3 regions of the Anaerobacillus sp. 1_MG-2023 genome follow, and region 1 is predicted to be linked to each of the others. Evidence: riboswitches for the same ligand, from Rfam matches in the RefSeq annotation. Region 1 holds a riboswitch; each other region holds the start of a gene.

Region 1 (6,948 bases):
AATGTTTCTCATAAAGTTTTAACGTAGGATAGGTACCTTTCATCATAAAAGATTCCATCAAATAAGCAGCGGTAGGAATTGGCTCAAACAATGCCTTTTCCGTCCTGGAGCAACGCTTGCACTTTTTGAGGTCAAATTCAGGTCGTCCAGATTGATAAATGCAATTATCACAATTTTTAACTTCTGTCATAACGTTCATTCCTCTCAATATGCACTCCCCACCTAGTACCTAGGGAGCAAAATTGAACTCCCTACTAGGAAGGGATATATTGATTACTTGTTAAGTTGTTTATTCATCGTCAATGTCATTAGGACACGCTTGGCCACATCTGGCTTTAATCGTTCCACAATGGTGAAAATCTCAAATTCTGTTTCCGCTGAAAGAATTTTTCTATATGCTTTGGAAGATTCTTTATCGATCATCGCTATTGAAGAAGAACGATTGCTCATGAAATTTTCTCCCTTCTTTTTTTACGCTCCACACTGACATTTTTTATGTTCTTATTCTTGTATCGCTGAAGCACAAACGTTTTTGCTGAGTTACTGTCTACAGCTTCCATATCGTAAACTATAGGCACATCATTAATAGTGTACTTCACTCTATATAAGAACTTCTGAGGCTCCCGCTCACCATCGAAATACTCATGTGAAGGCAAAACGGACAGAATACAATCTGTTTTAATAACAACAGGTGGTACAAAGTCATGCTCATGCACTATGAGATAGACCGGGAAACCTAAAAGAACTTGAAATAGAAACACCTTACCTTCAGCAATCACTTCACCGTTTTTCAAAACACTATTCTCTGCGACAGTAAACTTAGACGCTTTCGTATAGAAGTCGAATGTCATATTGCCACACCTTCTTCCAACATAGAGAATAGATCATCTTCTACCGGTTTCAATTCTTCCTTAATCGATTCAATTTGCTTTAAGCTAGGCATAAGATTTAATTGACTTCCCTTTGAACTTCTCAACTGAATTACGACCTCATTATTCACGACAACAATACCAATTGGTCCTTTTTTAAAGATACCTTTTGTATCAACCGTAGAAAATGAAGAGCGGGACATTAAATCCTTAATCCAATCCTGGCTAGTAATATTAGAATGAGAAAGTGAAAATTCAATTCCGGTTATAGCAGGATTGATCCAACTAAGAGCAAAATCATAAAGAAAAATAGCACCATCAATAGATCCATTAAAATATACTCGATAGCCCTTCATGTTAGTGCGTGATTGATTCTTGAATGGTTCAATGCGAAAAACATGACCATCAAGATACCATTCAAATCCCTCTTTCTTTTTCGTGAATTGTAATCCTTTTAGACCATCCCATAACTTATCTGGTGTAATAGGAGCAAAACATGTGACTTTAAACATGCAGCTCACCTGGCTTGCAACAATCGTCATTCTTACTCTTTAATAGAAACATTCTGAACACCCTCTCAATTAAGTTTTTTAAAACTCCACCCATTTAATTGACAATCTAATTATCAATATAATGCTTTTTACATCACCTCCTTTAGAGCACAAAAAAAGCCCCTGAGAGAAGGTTTCAAGCATACAAAAAATGCTTGAAATCCAGCCCCAGAGGCTTCATTATGTTTAGTCATTTTACCCGCAAATCTCTAAAGAGATTGCACAAAAAAGGAAAATTAAATCTTAATGGTTAAATTATACCATTGGATAAAAACGACCACAACTTTATTTAGTTTGTATATTAATTTCAAAATTAAGAGGAGATAACTTTTAATGATAATTAAATTAGTTAATAGAATCTAATAACTCTTTATTCACATCAAATAAGTTATTTTTATATTTATTAAGAACAAATTCCGCCTGACTTTTACTAAGTTTATATTCTTCAATAATAGTATCTTCTACCTTCAAATATTCAATAAATGATTTAGATATGTTAGTAGTAGATACTTCTCTAGAATCTGATTCTAAAACTTCAGTTTCTACTTTTGATCTTTTACCAATTTGACGATTCGACTCCATTACTAACGTCACCATTTCAACATATAAATTAGCATCTAATAAGAAATAGGTTCTTCTAAAGTAATATTGCTGGTTCATATTTATATAGAATGTTTTCATTCTAGTTTCGTTACTCATACTGGACATAAAATCCTTTGATAACATAAGAAACACCTCTCTACAGATAGAAAAATCTATCATCATTTTAATTGAAATCTATCTTTAAAATACATTTATCTTTGATTTATAAATATCATAGTATATAAGCTCTATAAAAATTGTAGAATTCCAAAGTAAAAATTAATTTTTTTTGGTATATTTAGTCGAAAAAAGACATAATTCGATAAAATTCTACAAATATAAGTGTAATATAAATAATGGAATAGTGTTAGTTTAAAGTTGGAAATAGGTACTAAATGTCTAGCATACTAATCCTTTATTTCACTTTACCCAAGTAATTAGTAAAAAAAACCATTTAATACTTAAAAAAGCCCTATATATTCAACAGTTATAAATTGTTAAACATACTAAGGCTGGTTGCACTACTTGCTCCTCTATTTCCAAGTGCCCAGATAAGGAAATAAAATCATTGCATCCTTTATGTAGAAAACCTACATTTCAAAATCGAAAAGGTCTATTATTCTTATGTTTAAACTTTTTGAAAGTTTATTGATGTTTTCTAAAGTAATATTCCGTTGTCCTCGCTCTAACTCACTAATATATGTACGGTGTAAGCCAGTTTTTAAAGCTAAATCTTCTTGAGAGTACTTTCGAAATAGACGATAGTATCGAACTTTAGAGCCGAATTTTTCTTGTATGCTCATATTACTCTTTATATTACAAATTATACTGACACCTCTTTCTTTTATCCACTGTATAAAGTAGACATTTAAACAAATTTTATGTTTTATTTGGAATAAATAAGAAAATATGTAGTAATTTATTATCATCATTAATTAATCTATTAATTTACTGAAGTATTTAAACACAAATGCAATACTTTCAGTCTATTATTATGAGGTGTTTTTTACAATAAATAGAAATATAGTAGGTAAAAAGAGGTAAGTGTATTTATAAATTGGTTTATTTTTACTATAAACATAATCATTCAAATTTACAATAACCAAATATTAACTATAATGTTTTTTTCTTTCTCTAAATTCTTCCACATACAAAAAAGCTGCAGTATACCAGTACTAAAATCAATCATAGTACTCATAAACTACAGATTTTCTTATGGTAATTCCTTCTCCTGCAAAGTATCTTGGACTTTTAGTAGATACAACCGCGATGATACTTGGTCCATTTAGTGTATCTAAGATATCATACTTAGGATTTGAATAAACTTGAGGAAAAGAACCATCTTCATCATCAATAAACTCTAAGTGTTCTACATAAAATGGATCCTGATAATAAGAGCTTTCTTTGGGGAAATATACATATCCAGCACCAGATTCAAGATCGAGATTTGCTTCCAAGCTCGCTTTAAAGTTTTCTACCGCTTCCCACTCGTCAAATACGACTTTTCCTTGAGAGAGTTGAGAGTTGTCTAATGCTAAAGCCGCATCGTGAACCGCTAGCTCTAGTCCATTCTTCATTTGTCTTGTTGAGGTCCGGTCCGAATCTAAATTGTATTGCATCATCATGATTCCAGCGAACAGAAGCATAAGGAACATGACCTTTAATGAATGCGCCATTTACCCTCACTCCTACCCAATGTATTCACTCATAACCTTTGTGTTTTTCTTGATTTTATCTGGACCAGGATTAAAAATATCAAAGATGAAAATTATTCCTCGTGGTACCTCAATGCTTGCTTCAAGATACTCATTTCGAGTTTTCAAGGTCTGAGTAGCATTTATTATAATTTTATCCTCTTCAAAATTATAATTATCAACTAATTCTTGTTTCATATCGTCAACTAATTCATTTGTAAACCTACCTTCGATCGCTGCTTTTTTAGCACCCTCTTGTAAAACTACTTCTATCGCTTCTCTATGTAAGCTATCTATATAAGCCAGGATTGGAGCAAACATAATATTGGCCATTATAATTAATGTCATCCATTTTGCTAATGTTGTAGACAAATTATCCACCTCTTATTAGAAAAATAATAGGAGGGACAAGCCCTCCTTATATTCGTAAAGAATCATATAAGCTAACGTTTAGATCAATCCCTGGTAAAAAGGTCTATTGTTAAGGTGTAACCGATGATGTAGTTGGAACATCAGTTGTTACTGCATCAATTTGTTCTTCATATTCTCCTGCCTCTTTATCAAGCATTTGGAACCCTACTCCGAATACCAAAATGGAAATGATTAATGCTGTAGCTGCTAGTCCTAGAAATGTGCTTAGTGAGTTTTTCATGTGAATTAAAGCCTCCTATTTTATTAATTAATTTTTAGATTGTACTCATTTTTTATAATTTCTTGATGTTCATCATTTTTGTTAAATAAGGACGAAGAAACACTACCAATTAAGACAAACAATATAACTGCTGTAACTGCAATGATCATGAAAGTCGAAAGTGATTTATTCACTTATAACCCCCCTTCGATTAATAAAATTAGTTCTTTTCGATATAAGTGCTTATACCATCTGACACATTTCCCATCTTGTCATAAAGTGCACCATACACTAATAGTCCAATGACTAAAGCGGTAGCTGCTAATTTCATAAAGGTCGATAAAGATTTATCCAAAACTTTTCCTCCTTTATCTTAATCATCTTAGATAGTACCGGATTTACCCATGATCAAATTAACCATGACTATAATGACTACTAAGAAATTGAGTACTATTAAAAAGTGAGTAATTTTAATTGGCATTGAAGCAAAATCAGTCGTTACTTTCCTTCTACGACGATAATTTTCAATTTGATTCCTGGCAAACATATTATTCATGCCTCTAAGAGACTGTAAAGCTGTTTCACGTTCAACCTCATCCAAGGTTTTTAAGACACTTACTAGGGTTCTAGCTTCTTTAGTACCTAGTTCCTTTGCAAATGTTTCAAGCGCTCTGCTTGGGCCTTCATCAGTACTCCAACCTGTTAGAAGTTTGTTAAAAGGAGTGCTGATCATTTCGAAATAAGGTTGTATGTTTCTTAAAATGCTATATGCGTTGATTCTTGAATGTTCCATCATATCCAATTCGTTTATAAGAAGGTCATACAGCATAAACACTTCAGCATTACGCTTAGTTTGCTTGTATTCTGCTAAACGCTTTAGAATAAATCCTATTAATAAGGGGCGCCAGGGCTGTAGAATGACAAAGATCCCTGTAACCATCAATGCACCAAACAGCTCGTATTTACCATTTAATATAATAGGAACAATGATATAGTTTACAATCAAAAACGAGAGTATTAAACCAAACAAAATATAGTATCTAAATGCATTGAATCCAAGCGGATAATCCGCTATCTTTAAACGTTCCTCCAAGGAAGATTGATTGACCGATTGAATCACTTTTTCGCGATTGGATCTCATAGATTGTTTAATTCTCAATCTGGTTTGAATTCGTTCTGTTTGTGATGACATGCCACTGTAAACCAGTTTTGCAGAAGTGATGGCCAAGATGAATGTAATGCCATAAAGCACGTAAGGAATTAACTTAAAGAGTATCGAAACTGACAAACAACCACCTCTTTACAAATCGTTTTTAGGACGCTTCACAATAGATGATATTATGAGTGAAAATACGACACCTATTGAAGATAGCGTTAACGTTAGTAAACTCCACTTATCCTCAAATTGGAGAGCCACCCAATCTTGAGCTCCCGATACATAGAATCCAAGAACAAGCGATGCAAGAAGAATCACCAGAGTAAAATAACCATTGTATACCGTATCAAGTGCAGTGGATTGTTCTTGTTCTAGCATTTCTTCTGTATCCTCTATTTGCTTCGTTAGGATCAATAACGTTTTCAAGACATTTTCGTTATATAGATAAGACTTGATGATGATGTTTCCTAGTCTTTTCGCCCAGCTGGTACCGGCGGTGTAAACAAAAACTTGAACAGACATACGTAACTCGGACTCGTTTCTTGCTACTTGAAGATCAGAAACCAGCTTTATCATTACTTTACGTAAATGCTTGTCCTCTATACCTTGCTGCGTTTCACGTAATGCATAATACATATCATAGTGATTGGCATTGTAATTCTGAGTTAGCGAATGGACAATAGGCAGAAATTCATTTCCCATCAAAAACCTAAGTTTCCTTAGTTTTATATGAAGCATCATGTAAGGAACTATACTGACAAGAGTTCCTAGAATAACTCCCAGAAAAGCATCCTGATACTTTAAAACAACAATGAAAGTTGAGAAGAGAAAAAGCAAGGTTGAAACTACTAAAAAGGAAACAACATTCATTTCTGTATTCTGCTTACTTGTCGTTTTAATCAGGAGATATATGTGTTTTAAGAAACGATTTTCGTATTCTATAGCCGTGTTTTTTTGCTCTGTCGCTCGAATTTTTCTTAAGCGGTTTAAATACTGCCACTGACTAAATCGTTCTTTGAAAGGCAGTTCAATAATATTTTTAGTTGTCCATAATCCAATTACTATTAAGATAAAGTAAAGCATATAGAAAACGCCGTTTGTCCAAATCCAGTGAAGTAGCTCCTCCATTTAAAAGTCTCCTAATATATCTTTTAAAAGGTCATCTGCAATTTGTTGATAATCACTCATGGGTGAAGTCTTTTCACGCATTTTGAGTAATCTCATAAGATTTTTCGTTTCTTCTAAATTCTCTTCAGCCATAAGGTGTACCAAGCGATTGGTAATGTTAGAAGCATAATAGTATTTTTGGGTAACGTTGCTATACCTAATAAGGTCATTGGTGGAATACTTTCTTTCATCTGGATCCCAGATAATTTCTGTGACACCAACTACACGCTTTTTACGGCGATCTCGTTCTGTGCTCATTGTAATTATGATGTCGATGTTACGGGCGACACGCTCCAGT
Region 2 (6,948 bases), on a different contig from region 1:
CAAAGTAACAATAGAGTGTTGAGTGGAATAATATAGGGCATCTATAATTAAGAGGTGATTCTATGTCTGACTCAATTACTTCTGTTAAATATACCGCAATAGGAGATTCTATTACGTTAGGTACTGGAACGGTTTTGTTTACTCCAACATTTGTAGACTTTTATTCCAATTCTCTAAATTACGAGTTACAATTTCCGGTTAAAGCGCGAACGTTTGCAGAAAATGGTGCGACTACTGCAGATGTTAAACGATGGCTCTATTGCTCCCAAATTCCTATGAAACAATCGCCTGTTATTACGGTCACAGCCGGAGGAAACGATCTGATTGATGCAGCTGAAGCTTACGCTATTACAAAAAACAAGGCTGTACTAGATGGTGCTTTACATGAATGTTGTCAGAATATGAGTTGGATTGTAGCCTATTTATCGAAGGAGCTAAAACGGAATTACGCTCAAGCAATGATTCGGATTGTGAATTTGTATAACCCCATTCCTGATTTAGCTTTTTCAGATGTTTGGGTTAAGGCATTTAACCGACACATTGAAACATGTTCAGCTGGAAAATTCGTTAAAGTTGCTAATATTTATCCAGTTTTTAAAGGACGGGAAAAGGAATTTTTAGCTTCAGATGGAATTCATCCCAACACAAAGGGCCATAAAGAAATTTCAAATGCTCTCATAAAAACAGGAATATGTCTTTAAATGTTTAATTTAGTTAAAACTAGGGTAAAACTTTATGTTCATAAATTATTAAGATTTTGGGGAGGAACTTATGGTACAACAATCCATTCAATTAAACGAATTACGAGAACAATTGCTTCATGCTTATGAAGCAACACGCACAATGACGAACACATTAGTGGAACCACTTGAAACGGAGGATTTCACTATTCAATCGATTCCAGATGTAAGTCCTCCCAAATGGCACATGGCACACACAACGTGGTTTTTTGAAACGTTTATTCTGAAAGAATACTGTGAAAATTACAAGTCGTTTCACGAAGAATTCGAATACTTATTTAACTCATACTATGAAAGTGTAGGAAGTTATTTCCCTCGCCATGCAAGAGGTTTGCTGAGCAGACCAAGTATAGATAAAGTTAGAAGCTATCGATCTGATATTGATGAAGAAATGGTTACTCTTATTCAAGAAATTGACGATAGTAAACTTCACCAGGTTGCTGATTTAGTAGAAATCGGATTGAATCACGAGCAACAGCATCAAGAGCTTTTAATGACCGACATTAAATATAATTTTTCCATTAATCCATTGAAACCGGTCTACCGTTCACTTGAGGTTAATTCTAAAGAAAAAGCTACACCATTAGAGTGGATCTCGTTTGAGGGAGGTCTGATTGAAACGGGTATAAATGAAGATGATGGTTTTTCCTTTGATAATGAACGTCCAATACATAAATCTTGGCTTGAGCCATTTAAGTTAGCGACTAGAACAGTAACGAACGGGGAGTATCTTGCGTTTATTAAAGCTGGTGGTTATAAAGAAGCGACCTACTGGTTATCAGATGGTTGGGCAACAGTAAAGAAAGAAAATTGGCAAGCACCGTTGCATTGGGTTGAAAAGGATGGGGAGTGGTATACTTTTACGCTCCATGGGTTAGTTCCACTAAATATAGAAGAACCTGTTACACATATTAGTTACTACGAAGCTGAAGCATATGCAAGCTTTGTAGGTAAAAGACTTCCTTCTGAGTCCGAATGGGAACTTGCAGTTCGCGATCAGCCGATTGCGGGTAATTTTGTTGAAGATGGCATCTATCATCCCGTGGCATCGATCAAGGAAAATGAAGGTAGAATAAAAAAAGCCTATGGAGATGTGTGGGAATGGACGAAAAGTCCTTATATGCCTTACCCTGGTAATAAACCGCTTGACGGGGCGTTGGGTGAGTATAATGCAAAATTCATGAGCAGTCAGATGATTCTAAGAGGCGGATCATGTGTTACCTCCGTATCTCATATTCGTCCGACTTATCGAAATTTCTTTGGTCCAGATAAACGCTGGCAATTTACCGGCATTCGTCTTGCAGATGATAAGTAATCATTAAAAACTTCGCAATGGATCAGAGCTATCTGAAGAAATCACATAGCCAGAAGAATACTATCCGACTCGAACAGAATCTTAAAGAACTTAAACAGTTAGCAGAGAATTCAGGTTTCACACCAATGAAAACATGGACTGATCAAGAACAGCTGTTCAGGTTGCACTATCTTAGTGTGAATTAACGTAAGCTTTCTTACAGACATTCAATGATTATTTCGATATAATTGTTAATGAAGATATAGGTGAAGGAGAGATAATCATGAAGAAGATTGAAACAGCTGATTCTTATCAGTCATTCATTAACAATAATGACGTATCCATTCTAAAATATGAAGCTAACTGGTGCCCGGATTGCAAGCGCCTTGACTTTTTTATTGATGATATAATGAATGCGCATCATGAAAAGCAATGGGCTCAAATCGATATTGAACAATTCCCTGAAATTACAGAGGAAAATGATGTTATGGGTATCCCGAGCCTTCTTGTCTATAAAGACGGCAAAAAGATTGGTCACTTGCATAGTGCGAATACCAAAAATCCAGATCAGGTGAAAGAATATTTAAGTCAATTCTAAACAAAAGAGAAGGTTGCGAAGGCAACCTTCTTTTATTTTGTTAGAACATATTCGATGGAGCCGTCAATTAATGAATGAACAAATGCAACTGTATATCCAATGCTAAGGTAAGTAGAGAGTGTTTCACTACAATGTGGATGTAATGGTTCTGTTGGGGCATGAATACTTTTATACATGGTTTTTACGGTGCTAGAGATGGGTTCACAACGAAGTAAAACAACATGTTTACCGCTCCAAGCGGTACTAATGTGATTTCTCTGCATATCACTCTTCCTTTGCGAAAAATATATTCAGGGAATACAGTTAGCATATGAGTGAAATCGTAGGATGTTAGAAGTAGAAATGGAAATTTAAAAATATTTTGAATTTTCATCGAATAACTGGTATATTAGTAGCATATAACGTCAAACTTCTCGATAATCACATCGATTCACTAAAAAGTTGTGTATTTTGTAAGTTTATGGTCGGAATGTGTCATTTCTGAATTCTCCAGACAAGGGCAAACCATCCTAAAGGATGGGACGCAAAGACACAGGTCTAATGTTGGTTCTCCAACGATGACGGCTGGTCCTCCTGGAAAACCCATGAAGGAGGAGAAAAGAATGACCATGGCTAAACCTAAGCCTAAGAAGGTACTTGATCAAGAATGGGTTATTCTCATGAGGGCTGCCAGAGAACTTGGATTGAAGAAAGAAGAGGTACAAGCATTCTTAAAACAACACAAAAACCGACATCTATGAATATACATAAATGCATGACGACCTATAAGGTCGTTTTTTTTGTGATAAGCTTTGATGAAAGCAAATACGGTGTGAAATGAATATTCCTTGACTTTAGGGCAATATTTTTTGTATCATATGTCATATCAATTGCATACATAAACCATACTAACTATGAAGGATAAATAGTAGTCAGAGTAACCTTGTTTTTAGCGATTCGGGGACGGTGGAAGCCCGAACGAGGTCTGATGAAACGGCAGTCTGGAGTTACGTTACTTAAAGTGGATGCCTTATTTGCATCAACTAGGGTGGAACCGCGGGTGCATAAGCTCTCGTCCCTGGACATTTTTTGTCCATGGATTGGGAGCTTTTTATATTGATTGAGAAAAAAGGAGAGAATGACATGACAATTTCAATGGATCAGATCGTTTCAGTATCGAAGCACAGAGGATTTATTTTCCCTGGTTCTGATATTTACGGTGGACTAGCAAATACATGGGATTATGGACCACTTGGTGTAGAACTTAAGAAAAATATTAAAGATGCATGGTGGAAGAAGTTTGTTCAAGAATCACCTTATAATAGTGGTCTAGATGCCGCCATTCTAATGAATCCAAAAACGTGGGAAGCTTCAGGACATTTAGGTAATTTCAATGATCCTTTAATTGATTGCAAAAGCTGTAAAACACGTCACCGTGCAGATAAATTAATTGAGGACGCTCTTTCAACTGAAGAAGAGGACATGATTGCAGACGGCCTTTCATTTGAAGAAATGGAGCGTTTGATGAAAGAAAATCATATTACTTGCCCGGAGTGTGGCAGTGAAGATTTCACAGAAATCCGTCAATTTGATCTTATGTTTAAAACCCATCAAGGTGTAACAAAATCGAGCACGAGTGAAATTTACCTTCGCCCAGAAACGGCGCAGGGAATCTTCGTAAACTTTAAAAATGTTCAACGCTCTATGCGTAAGAAAGTGCCTTTTGGTATTGCACAAGTTGGAAAAAGCTTCCGGAATGAAATTACACCTGGAAACTTTACATTCCGTACTCGTGAATTTGAACAAATGGAGCTTGAATTCTTCTGTAAGCCAGGTAACGAACTAGAGTGGCATGAGTATTGGAAAGAGTACTGCAAAAACTGGCTTCTAAATCTTGGTGTAAAAGAAGATAGCATCCGACTGCGTGAGCATGCGGAAGATGAACTGTCGCATTATAGTAATGCAACAACTGATATCGAGTACAAGTTCCCATTTGGTTGGGGCGAACTTTGGGGTGTTGCTTCTCGAACAGATTACGACTTAAAGCAGCATATGGAACATTCCAATGAAGATTTCACTTATCACGATCAACAAACAGGTGAGAAGTATGTACCTTATTGCATTGAGCCTTCACTTGGTGCTGACCGCGTCACTCTTGCTTTCTTGATTGAAGCATATGAAGAACAGGAGCTAGAAGATGGCACAACTAGAAGTGTGATGCACTTCCATCCAGCGATCGCTCCGTTTAAAGCTGCTGTATTCCCTCTATCTAAGAAGCTTTCTGAAGAAGCGCGTGCTGTTCATGCGGAACTTTCAAAATACTTTATGGTTGATTATGATGAGGCTGGCTCAATTGGTAAACGTTACCGTCGTCATGATGAAGTTGGTACACCGTATGCCATTACATTTGATTTTGATTCTGTTGAAGACCAACAAGTGACGATTCGTGACCGTGACACAATGGAACAAAAGAGAATGCCGATTTCTGAACTGAAAAGCTTTCTTGAAGAAAAAACACAATTTTAATGTAAGAAGCCGCTCAAAATTCGAGCGGCTTTTCTTTATAATAAAGAATGACAATGATTCTTATTGATCGTTTACCCGCGAGATTAAACTAACTTGTTTTATAACTAATAAGGAGTGAATAGTAAGTGAGGATTCTATGGGATTTTGATGGCACATTATTTGATACATACCCTGCTTTTACAAAAGTGATGAAAGAATTAGTTTCTAATGATGTAAAGGAAGAAGATATTTTAAAAGAGCTAAAAGTGTCTTTTCGTCATGCGACGGAAGTGTTTCAATTAACTGAAGAACAAATTAAAACGTTTCGTAAAATGGATAATGCTTTGTCACCAGAAGATAAACCACCATTTCCTGGTTTGAAAACAATTCTTCAAAAAGCTGAATTGAATGTCATCATGACTCATAAACCGCGTGAAGAGGTGATCACGATTTTAGAGTATTTTAAAATGGAGCATTATTTCGCTGATCTTGTAGCCGGAGATGATGGATTTCCACGTAAGCCTGATCCTGCATCCTATCACCATTTGAATAACAAGTATCAGCTGGATCTTGCCGTTGGTGACAGAGTACTTGATATTCTCCCCGCTAAAGAAGTGGGAATGAAAACGTGTTTGTTTCAGAATAATTCTTCAGGCGCCGATCTATATGTTACTAATTATGAAGACTTGAAAAACCTGTTATGGCCATCTTTGTAAAAAGCTTTTTAAAGCATTTTAAAAGTTGAAGCCTTCATATTCATATGTGATAATACACATATGAATATGAAGGGGATGGTTTTGCCGTGGATAAAAAACTTCGCTTTATTTTAATTACATTTTTATTAGGGGTTTTTCTAGGCGCGCTTGATTCAGGAATCGTTTCTCCTGCCTTAACAACACTTATAGAAGATCTTGGCATCGATTTGAAATGGACAGTTTGGGTCGTTACGATCTATACACTTGTTTATGCGGTAAGCATGCCGATTGTAGGAAAACTTGCTGACTTATTTGGAAGAAAGCGTATTTTTCTTGCAGGGATTACGTTATTTGCACTAGGTTCCCTTCTTGCGGGAGTTAGTCAATCCCTTCCTGTTCTATTAGTTGGAAGAGCGATTCAAGCCCTCGGAGGAGGGGGAATCATTCCGATAGCGAATGCTGTAATTGGAAGTAGTTTTCCGAAAGAAAAACGAGGTATGGCCCTTGGTTTAGTAGGTGCGATGTTTGGTGTAGCAACTATATTAGGACCAAACGTTGGAGGTTTCTTCGTTGCACAGCTTAGCTGGCGCTGGATTTTCTTTATCAACCTTCCAATTGCTGTTGTTATTATCATAATGGGGTTAAAGCTTCCGGATGACCGAACAGAGAGTAAGAAACCTACTCTTGATTGGGGCGGAGCGCTTGTTCTATCATTTCTCATTGTGTCCCTTTTACTAGGTCTAACCAACCTTGAAACGAGTGAATTTCTTCAATCCATCCAATCATTGCTTGTATGGCCATTGTTACTTATCAGTCTCGTGCTTATTTATCCATTGATCAAGGTCGAAAAAGCGGCCGCGGATCCTATAGTGAAATTAAGCTACTTTACTGATCGGAATATTGTTCTCGCATTACTTATTTCAACGATTACCGGTATTGGGATCATTAGTATGATTTTCGTACCGTCATTCTCTGAAATTATCTTGTTATTATCAAGGGGCCAGGGTGGTTATGTGATGACAATTTTAGCCGTTGCTTCTGGATTTGCAGCACCTATAGGAGGTGTTCTTCTTGATAAGTGGGGCGCTAAACAAGTCGTGTTATTAGGCTTTTCATTAAGTCTTCTTGGCTCACTCG
Region 3 (6,948 bases), on a different contig from region 1:
GGAATCGGGATGGATCCTAATTGATAATGCCAGCGTAAAATCACCTGAGAGACTGATTTGTTATGTTGATTTGCTATTTGACTAATCGTTTCATTTTCTAAAATGTCAGTCACTCGAGCTAGCGGACTCCAGGATTGTGTTTTGATGTTGTTTTGTTGATGGAATCTTCTCTGATCTTCCTGGTTGAAGAAGGGGTGTAGTTCGATTTGATTGATACTTGGCTTTACGCCGGTTTCTTTCTCCAATTGCTCAAGATGCTCCGGAAGGAAATTACATACGCCAATCGAGCGAATGAGTCCCCATTTCTTAGCGTCAATTAGAGCTTGCCAAGCTTCTGGATAAAGACCTTGTTTAGGGTTCGGCCAGTGAATGAGGTACAAATCATAATAATCAAGATTGGCTCTATATAACGACTCCTGAATAGCCGTAACCGCTTTATTATATTCGTGATAGCGACCTGGTAATTTAGAAGTGACGCGCAGTTCATTTCTAGGAACTGTACTTCGACGAATGGCTTCGCCTACGGTACCTTCATTTTCGTAATTGTAAGCTGTATCGATGAGGCGATAGCCAACATCAATCGCACTATTAATTGCAGTTGCGCCTTCATTTCCATTTAGTTTGTAAGTACCGAAACCGATAGCGGGTAGTGTAAGTCCATCATTCAACGTTAGTTCTGGGATTGATTCCTTCATCAAAGATCATTCCTTTCAATAATAATCACCTTTTTTATCACACTTTAAATCTACCACTTCCTAAAAAATGCAAACATATGTAAGCGTATTAACAGTGAATTTATTTGTGAAAGGGGGAGAGATCAAATGAAAAATATCAAAAAAAGCTTATTGGCTAGAAGAGACCAAATAAGCTTCTTTTATATTTAGAGAGTCATGAGAAGCGGCTTCATCAAGTGCAATTGAGGATTTTTTCATAACACTCTGTTCGTGTTTGGGGAGGAGTGATTCCTCTTCTAATGATTTCACTAGTTAACATTTCAATAAAAGCTTCATCTAATTGAAGAGTATACGCATCACAAAAAGCGATTAGTAAATCCTTAGTTGATAAGAGTCGCAATCTATTCGACCTCCCTGTTCTATTTGGTTTTGTTTAAACGGTTATTGAAAAGCGCTGCTTAATTTTGACGTTTGGCGTAATCAAAATAATGAAGCAGAATCTTTTTCCCTTTTAACCGTTTTTCCAAATAAGAGATAAACAAGGAGGTGGTGTATGGCTCATAGAAGTTATTCCGATGGGCATGAATTTCTTGAATAGCTAATTGGTCAGAATGTTTTGGACGATAAGCTCGATCAGACGTCATTGCAATGTAGCTATCGATGACTCGAAGAATCGAAACAGATCGAGGAATTTGCTCATCGTGTAATTGGTAAGGATAGCCAGTACCATCGTTATTCTCATGATGATTTAGTATAAGAGACGGCTCAATATCAATCTCTGGAAAATCATTAAGTAGTTCTATTCCAAACTCTGGATGCTGCTCGACATACTCTTTCTCATAAAGGGTTAGTGGGCTCTTTTTTTGAAGGATTTCTGTTGGAACAAGCAGTTTACCGATGTCATGTAGCAAAACAGACTCAAGAAAGGGTCGTTTCAACAATGACCGGAAATTGTAATGCAAACAGAAATCAATGAAATAGCTCGTTGTTTGCACCGAATGGACGAAGGCATGAGGATCGTGACGCCTTAGCAGTTCCATTATCCGTCGTGACTGCAATGAAAATAAATGAGTGTGCCCGTACAATGTACACTTTTCCATGTTCATTCTCCTTTTTAAGGAGCCGGTTGCACTACTTACTCCCTATCACTCAAGTGCCCAGGCTAGAATGATAGTTCATCGCATTCTCTTTTTTTGTGGATCTCTTACTGAGGTATCATGTCATGAGGATATACTTATATAATCATTACCATAAAAAGTGGGATTTGTTAATAGCTTAATGTGTTATGATAGGTTTATTTTTGAAAGGAGATTGGAATATGAAATCTGACGTATTAATTGTTGGCGCGGGTCCGACTGGACTTGTATTAGCCCTCCATCTGGCGAAATATGGAGTTTCATTTCGAATAATTGAGAAAAATGCGGGACCCGGAGAAGCATCACGTGCGCTAATTGTACACGCTAGAACGCTAGAATTCTATGACCAAATGGGCTTCGCAGAAGAAGTCATCCATCAGGGGATTAAAGTGAAGACTATCCAATTTCGAGAAGGAAAGAAAGCAAAGGCGAACATATATTTTCGTGATCTTGGAAAAGGATTAAGTCCTTTCCCATTTGCCCTAAGCTATCCACAAGATGATCACGAGCAGCTGCTAATTAACAAATTAGCCGACGAAGGCGTTGAGGTGGAATGGGAGACAGAGTTGGTTTCGTTTATGGATGAAGGGGACCATGTTCAAGCCGTTATTAAAAAAGATAATAAGGAAGAACGGAGTGAGTTTTCATATATATGCGGGTGTGATGGGGCGCATAGTACTGTTCGAAGAGAGCTTGCTTTTGATTTTCCAGGTGGAACGTACGAGGAACTGTTTTTTGTGGCGGATGTTAAAGCGAACACCGGACAAATAGCTGAAAGTAGTTTAAATGTGTATTTAGATTCTGACACCTTTTACTTATTCATGCCGGTTAGAAGCACGGGAATGGAACGGATTATTGGAATAGTTCCTCGCAATTTAACCGATCAAAGCTCAGTTGCGTTCAAGGATTTCCAGTCGCTGATCGAGCAGAGAACAGGCTTAACGATTCAACATGTGAACTGGTTCCAAACGTACAAAGTCCATCATCGCGTTAGCAGTCACTTTAGAAAAGGACGTGCGTTTATTGCCGGAGATGCTGGACACATTCATAGCCCGGCTGGCGGACAGGGCATGAACACCGGTATTGGGGACGCGGTGAACTTAGCGTGGAAGCTAGCTGCAGTGTTGCTTCGGAAAACGGACGAAGGCATTCTTGATACATTTGAAGAAGAGCGTATTAACTTTGCGAGAACGTTAATCGATACAACTGATCGGGCGTTTACTTCTATTATAGGTGACCACATGACGAGCAAACTACTGCGGAAAATCGTCATACCCAACGTGGCTCCATTTACGCTTCGTTCCTTTTCCATTGCTCGAAAAGCAGCCTTTAGAAGGCTTTCTCAAATCAACATTCATTATCGCGACAGTCAACTTAGTGTTGGTACAGCGGGGAAAGTTCATGGTGGAGATCGCCTGCCATGGATCCAAACAGAATCATGCATTAATTATGATGCGCTTAAGTCAATGGATTGGCAGCTTCACGTATACGGTCAAGCAAATGAAGCCGTTAAGGGTTTTGCCAGGGTATCTGGATATGCTCTATATGAGTTTAGCTTTGAAAAAGCAATGACGAAAAAAGGATTGCAGGAAAATGCGCTGTACCTGATCCGGCCTGATGGTTATGTAGCTTTAGCGGATAGTGAACAGAATGTGGAAAGATTGAAACAGTACGTATCAAAATTCAACATTTTATCTTTAGACAAGGAGACTTAAGGGCAAGATTCAGTTTCTTGTTTCCTTAAGTCTCCCTGCTTTGTTTAGACATTTTGATAAAAATATCCGTTATCACTTTCGCTACATATATGACGAATAAATAGGCTGCTAATAAAACATACCAATTGGTGTATAGTTCAAAGAGGTCGAGCCAAATTAAAATCGGCTTAAAAATAAACGTAAAGCCTACTGCTGAAAGCGTGCCGTATAACCAGTAGTTTTTCTTATGTGATAAGCACCACTGATAAAGCAAAATAAAATAGACCGGGACAAGAGCTCCATCAATACTAATACTTGCAGGTAATTGGGGAATCGCAATGTAAGGATAATCCCACCAGGATTTACGAACACCTAATGCATCCACATAAGCAGCTATGACGTGAACGGAATAGCCGAAGAATCCGAGCAGAAAAATGTTGCGTCGATCGATTCGAAAATAAAGGATAATCAGCGGCACGAAGATGAACGCTAAAATAAGCCAAAATTGCCAGGTTGTATAGTCAGAATAACTTTGCCAATAATGATTCGCTTTCTCTTCAAGTTCTCTTCGCAACAAGACAATTTGATCAAACTGCTGTTGTCGATCCATGATGAACACCACCTTTAGGGATAGTATTCATCGCACGAATAGTTGTTATTACGTTTTTTAGAAATTTTCTTTATGAAAAGCTCTGTAAGGTGAACGTGTTGATTTCTCTTTTCTTATGTGTGAAAAAATCTTTTGGGATATGTATAAGGAGTTTGAGGTTTCATAGCGAAATGAATATAGGAAAGAATTCATTTTTCTAAGGAGAGTGATCGAATGGCTCAAACGGCGAAGCACGTGTTTGTAAATTTACCGGTCAAAGATCTCGATAAATCCATCGCTTTTTTCTCTGAAATTGGCTTTGAATTTAACCCACAGTTTACAGATGAGAATGCGACGTGCATGGTGATCAATGAAAATACATTTGTTATGTTACTTGTAGAGGAATTCTTCAAGACATTTACGAAGAAGAACCTTACGAACGCCAGAGAATCAACAGAAGTCATTATGGCCCTTTCTGCAGAAAGCAATGATGAGGTGGACCAAATGGTGAGTCGTGCGCTTGCGGCTAGAGGTAAAGCTTCGAATGATCCCATCGATCATGGATTCATGTATGCCAGGAGTTTTCAGGACATTGATGGCCACTTGTGGGAAGTGATGCATATGGATGAAAGTGCAATTGAACAGGGATAATAGCTTCATAAACCAAAACACCTCATCCGTTAGGGGATGAGGTGTTTCCATTTGCTTTCGCTTATTCAGCTACAACAAACTCAAAGTTCCCTTCGAATTTCACGTCTTTCCCAAGCAAGAACCCGCCTGTTTCCATCGCAGCATTATACGTCATGCCGTAAGCTTCACGGTTCACTTTACCTGAAACGTCAAAACCAGCTACTGTGCTGCCATCAAGTGGGCTTTTGGATTTGCCGTTGTATTCAACTGTGAACGTTTCTTCTTTCGTTACGCCTTTAATCGTAAAGTCGCCAGTAACGTCATACTCTCCATCATCTTTCTTTGCAATAGACTTACTTTGGAAGACCATATTTGGATATTGATCTGCTTCAAAGAAATCACCAGAGCGAAGGTGTCCGTCACGGTCTTCGTTACCTGTATCGATTGATTTCACCGAGATTGTAACTTTAATGTTTGCGGAAGTCAGGTTATCAAGATCGCCGTTGAAATCGACGTCAAAGTCAGTAAATTCACCTTTTGCTTTTGATACCATCATATGCTTGATTTGAAAATCTAAACTGCTGTGAACTTTATCTAGTGTTAATGTAGACATTGAAAAATTCCTCCTCAGGATTGTTGCTTTTTAGTATAGATTAAAGATACCGTAAATTTATCTCGAAGTCAAGATGTTTTAAGTTAAGACATTGTTAATATTCTTTCAATATTCCGTGCAACTTTTTATCCACGTTTAAAACGTCTTGCCTCATACTAAAGCCTCTTTTTAGTCATAATCCGGTAGTTAATTGGAAGGAATTTGGATTTGTTGGGTTTACTGAATGGAAAGTGGTGTCATGATGGTAAGTATAAAGGGAGAAAAGGAGCTGTTTCGATGAAAAGATGGACGATTCTTTTACTAATGATGAGTGTACTACTTGTGTTAGCCGCCTGTGGAGGTAACGAAGAAGGAACGACAGAAAACGAACCGGAAACAACCACGGAAAATGCCGGTGAAAGTGAACAGGAACAAATGGATACGATCACTGTTACTATGAAAAATCAGGACGATGAAGAGATTGGGACAGCCGAGCTGAATGAGCATGATGGCGCAACGATGATCAGTCTAGATGTTAGTGATTTGCCAGCAGGAGAGCACGGTTTTCATATTCATGAAACTGGGTCATGTGAAGCACCAGATTTCAAATCGGCAGGCGGTCATTATAATCCCGGTGATAAGGATCACGGTACAGAATCCGATAATGGTCCACATGCGGGAGATATGGAAAATATTGAAGTTGCCGAAGATGGAACGCTTCAAACCGACATTATGAATGACAAAGTTACGCTAAAATCTGGAGAAGAAAATTCGCTACTAAAAGAAGGCGGAACAGCCATTGTTATTCATGCCGGTGCAGATGATATGGAATCACAGCCGTCAGGAGATGCCGGAGATCGTATTGCTTGCGGTGTGATAGGTGAATAAGGGAGAAAAGATGAAAAAGGGGTTCCACGGTTTTTGAGGCGTGGATCCTTTTTTTTATGTACTTCATGCAGTGGAAAACAGCGGACAAGTAGGGGGGCTTGTGAGCCGTCCTTATTTGTCGTTTAGCCAATATACGACGATAAGCATCCCAAAAGTTACTGAGACCGTGATGAGAAAGTGATACTTTATTAAAATGTAAGATTTTCATACGTGAAAATTAAAAATTCGCAGAAAATTCAGGGTTAGTACTTTCGTATTAGGGTATTAAGTTAGAGTTAACTCGAAAACATTCGTATAAACAAATGTTTGTCAATACGAGCGAAAGAGACAGTGGATCAAAGAGGGTGAAAGTTCGTTGGTAGGTTGGTAATTTGTACCTAATTTGATACAATGATGAAATTGAATGAAAAAGGAGGTTACCGTATTGGACAAGTGGATGAAATTTCTCGAGGTAAACGCTCCTCGTATTTTTGATTTAGCGATTGAGCACGCGATACTCGTCGGATTAGCGATCATTGTTGCGCTTATCATTGGCGTTCCTCTAGGCATTTACTTAACAACAAATGATTATCTAGCTGAGACGATTCTACAGATTGCTTCTGTCATGCTTACGATTCCGAGTATTGCTTTATTCGGTATTATGATTCCGGTCTTCTCGATCGTCAACCAGGGAATTGGATTTGTTCCAGCCTTTGTAGCACTGGTTCTGTATTCGCAGCTCCCCATTATACGAAATACATATACC

The links. Region 1 has a riboswitch for cyclic di-GMP ahead of Q4550_RS16255 (hypothetical protein). Riboswitches for the same ligand answer to the same signal wherever they lie in the genome.
Region 2: linked by a shared signal. The riboswitch ahead of Q4550_RS08270 (anti-repressor SinI family protein) and the one ahead of Q4550_RS16255 (hypothetical protein) in region 1 are both predicted to bind cyclic di-GMP.
Region 3: linked by a shared signal. The riboswitch ahead of Q4550_RS01860 (HD-GYP domain-containing protein) and the one ahead of Q4550_RS16255 (hypothetical protein) in region 1 are both predicted to bind cyclic di-GMP.

What each region holds. Positions count from the first base shown of each region.
Region 1 covers NZ_JAUORD010000010.1:97,964-104,911, reverse strand. Annotated here, with positions in the region: gene Q4550_RS16275 (hypothetical protein) at 1-190, opposite strand, end outside; gene Q4550_RS16270 (hypothetical protein) at 274-450, opposite strand; gene Q4550_RS16265 (hypothetical protein) at 447-851, opposite strand; gene Q4550_RS16260 (hypothetical protein) at 848-1,381, opposite strand; gene Q4550_RS16255 (hypothetical protein) at 1,766-2,146, opposite strand; cyclic di-GMP riboswitch class II at 2,504-2,587, opposite strand; gene Q4550_RS16250 (helix-turn-helix domain-containing protein) at 2,593-2,805, opposite strand; gene Q4550_RS16245 (peptidase M23) at 3,184-3,678, opposite strand; gene Q4550_RS16240 (hypothetical protein) at 3,691-4,068, opposite strand; gene Q4550_RS16235 (hypothetical protein) at 4,178-4,348, opposite strand; gene Q4550_RS16230 (hypothetical protein) at 4,372-4,521, opposite strand; gene Q4550_RS16225 (hypothetical protein) at 4,548-4,682, opposite strand; gene Q4550_RS16220 (hypothetical protein) at 4,710-5,615, opposite strand; gene Q4550_RS16215 (hypothetical protein) at 5,628-6,611, opposite strand; gene Q4550_RS16210 (ATPase, T2SS/T4P/T4SS family) at 6,612-6,948, opposite strand, start outside.
Region 2 covers NZ_JAUORD010000003.1:366,524-373,471, forward strand. Annotated here, with positions in the region: gene Q4550_RS08250 (SGNH/GDSL hydrolase family protein) at 63-701, shown strand; gene egtB (ergothioneine biosynthesis protein EgtB) at 772-2,055, shown strand; gene Q4550_RS08260 (thioredoxin family protein) at 2,318-2,632, shown strand; gene Q4550_RS08265 (hypothetical protein) at 2,665-2,895, opposite strand; cyclic di-GMP riboswitch class I at 3,121-3,209, shown strand; gene Q4550_RS08270 (anti-repressor SinI family protein) at 3,235-3,372, shown strand; gene Q4550_RS08275 (glycine--tRNA ligase) at 3,755-5,137, shown strand; gene Q4550_RS08280 (HAD-IA family hydrolase) at 5,263-5,832, shown strand; gene Q4550_RS08285 (MFS transporter) at 5,919-6,948, shown strand, end outside.
Region 3 covers NZ_JAUORD010000001.1:349,867-356,814, reverse strand. Annotated here, with positions in the region: gene Q4550_RS01865 (aldo/keto reductase) at 1-695, opposite strand, end outside; gene sda (sporulation histidine kinase inhibitor Sda) at 907-1,074, opposite strand; gene Q4550_RS01860 (HD-GYP domain-containing protein) at 1,133-1,774, opposite strand; cyclic di-GMP riboswitch class II at 1,786-1,869, opposite strand; gene Q4550_RS01855 (FAD-dependent monooxygenase) at 1,993-3,525, shown strand; gene Q4550_RS01850 (CBO0543 family protein) at 3,551-4,114, opposite strand; gene Q4550_RS01845 (VOC family protein) at 4,328-4,744, shown strand; gene Q4550_RS01840 (YceI family protein) at 4,806-5,336, opposite strand; gene Q4550_RS01835 (superoxide dismutase family protein) at 5,613-6,203, shown strand; gene Q4550_RS01830 (ABC transporter permease) at 6,628-6,948, shown strand, end outside.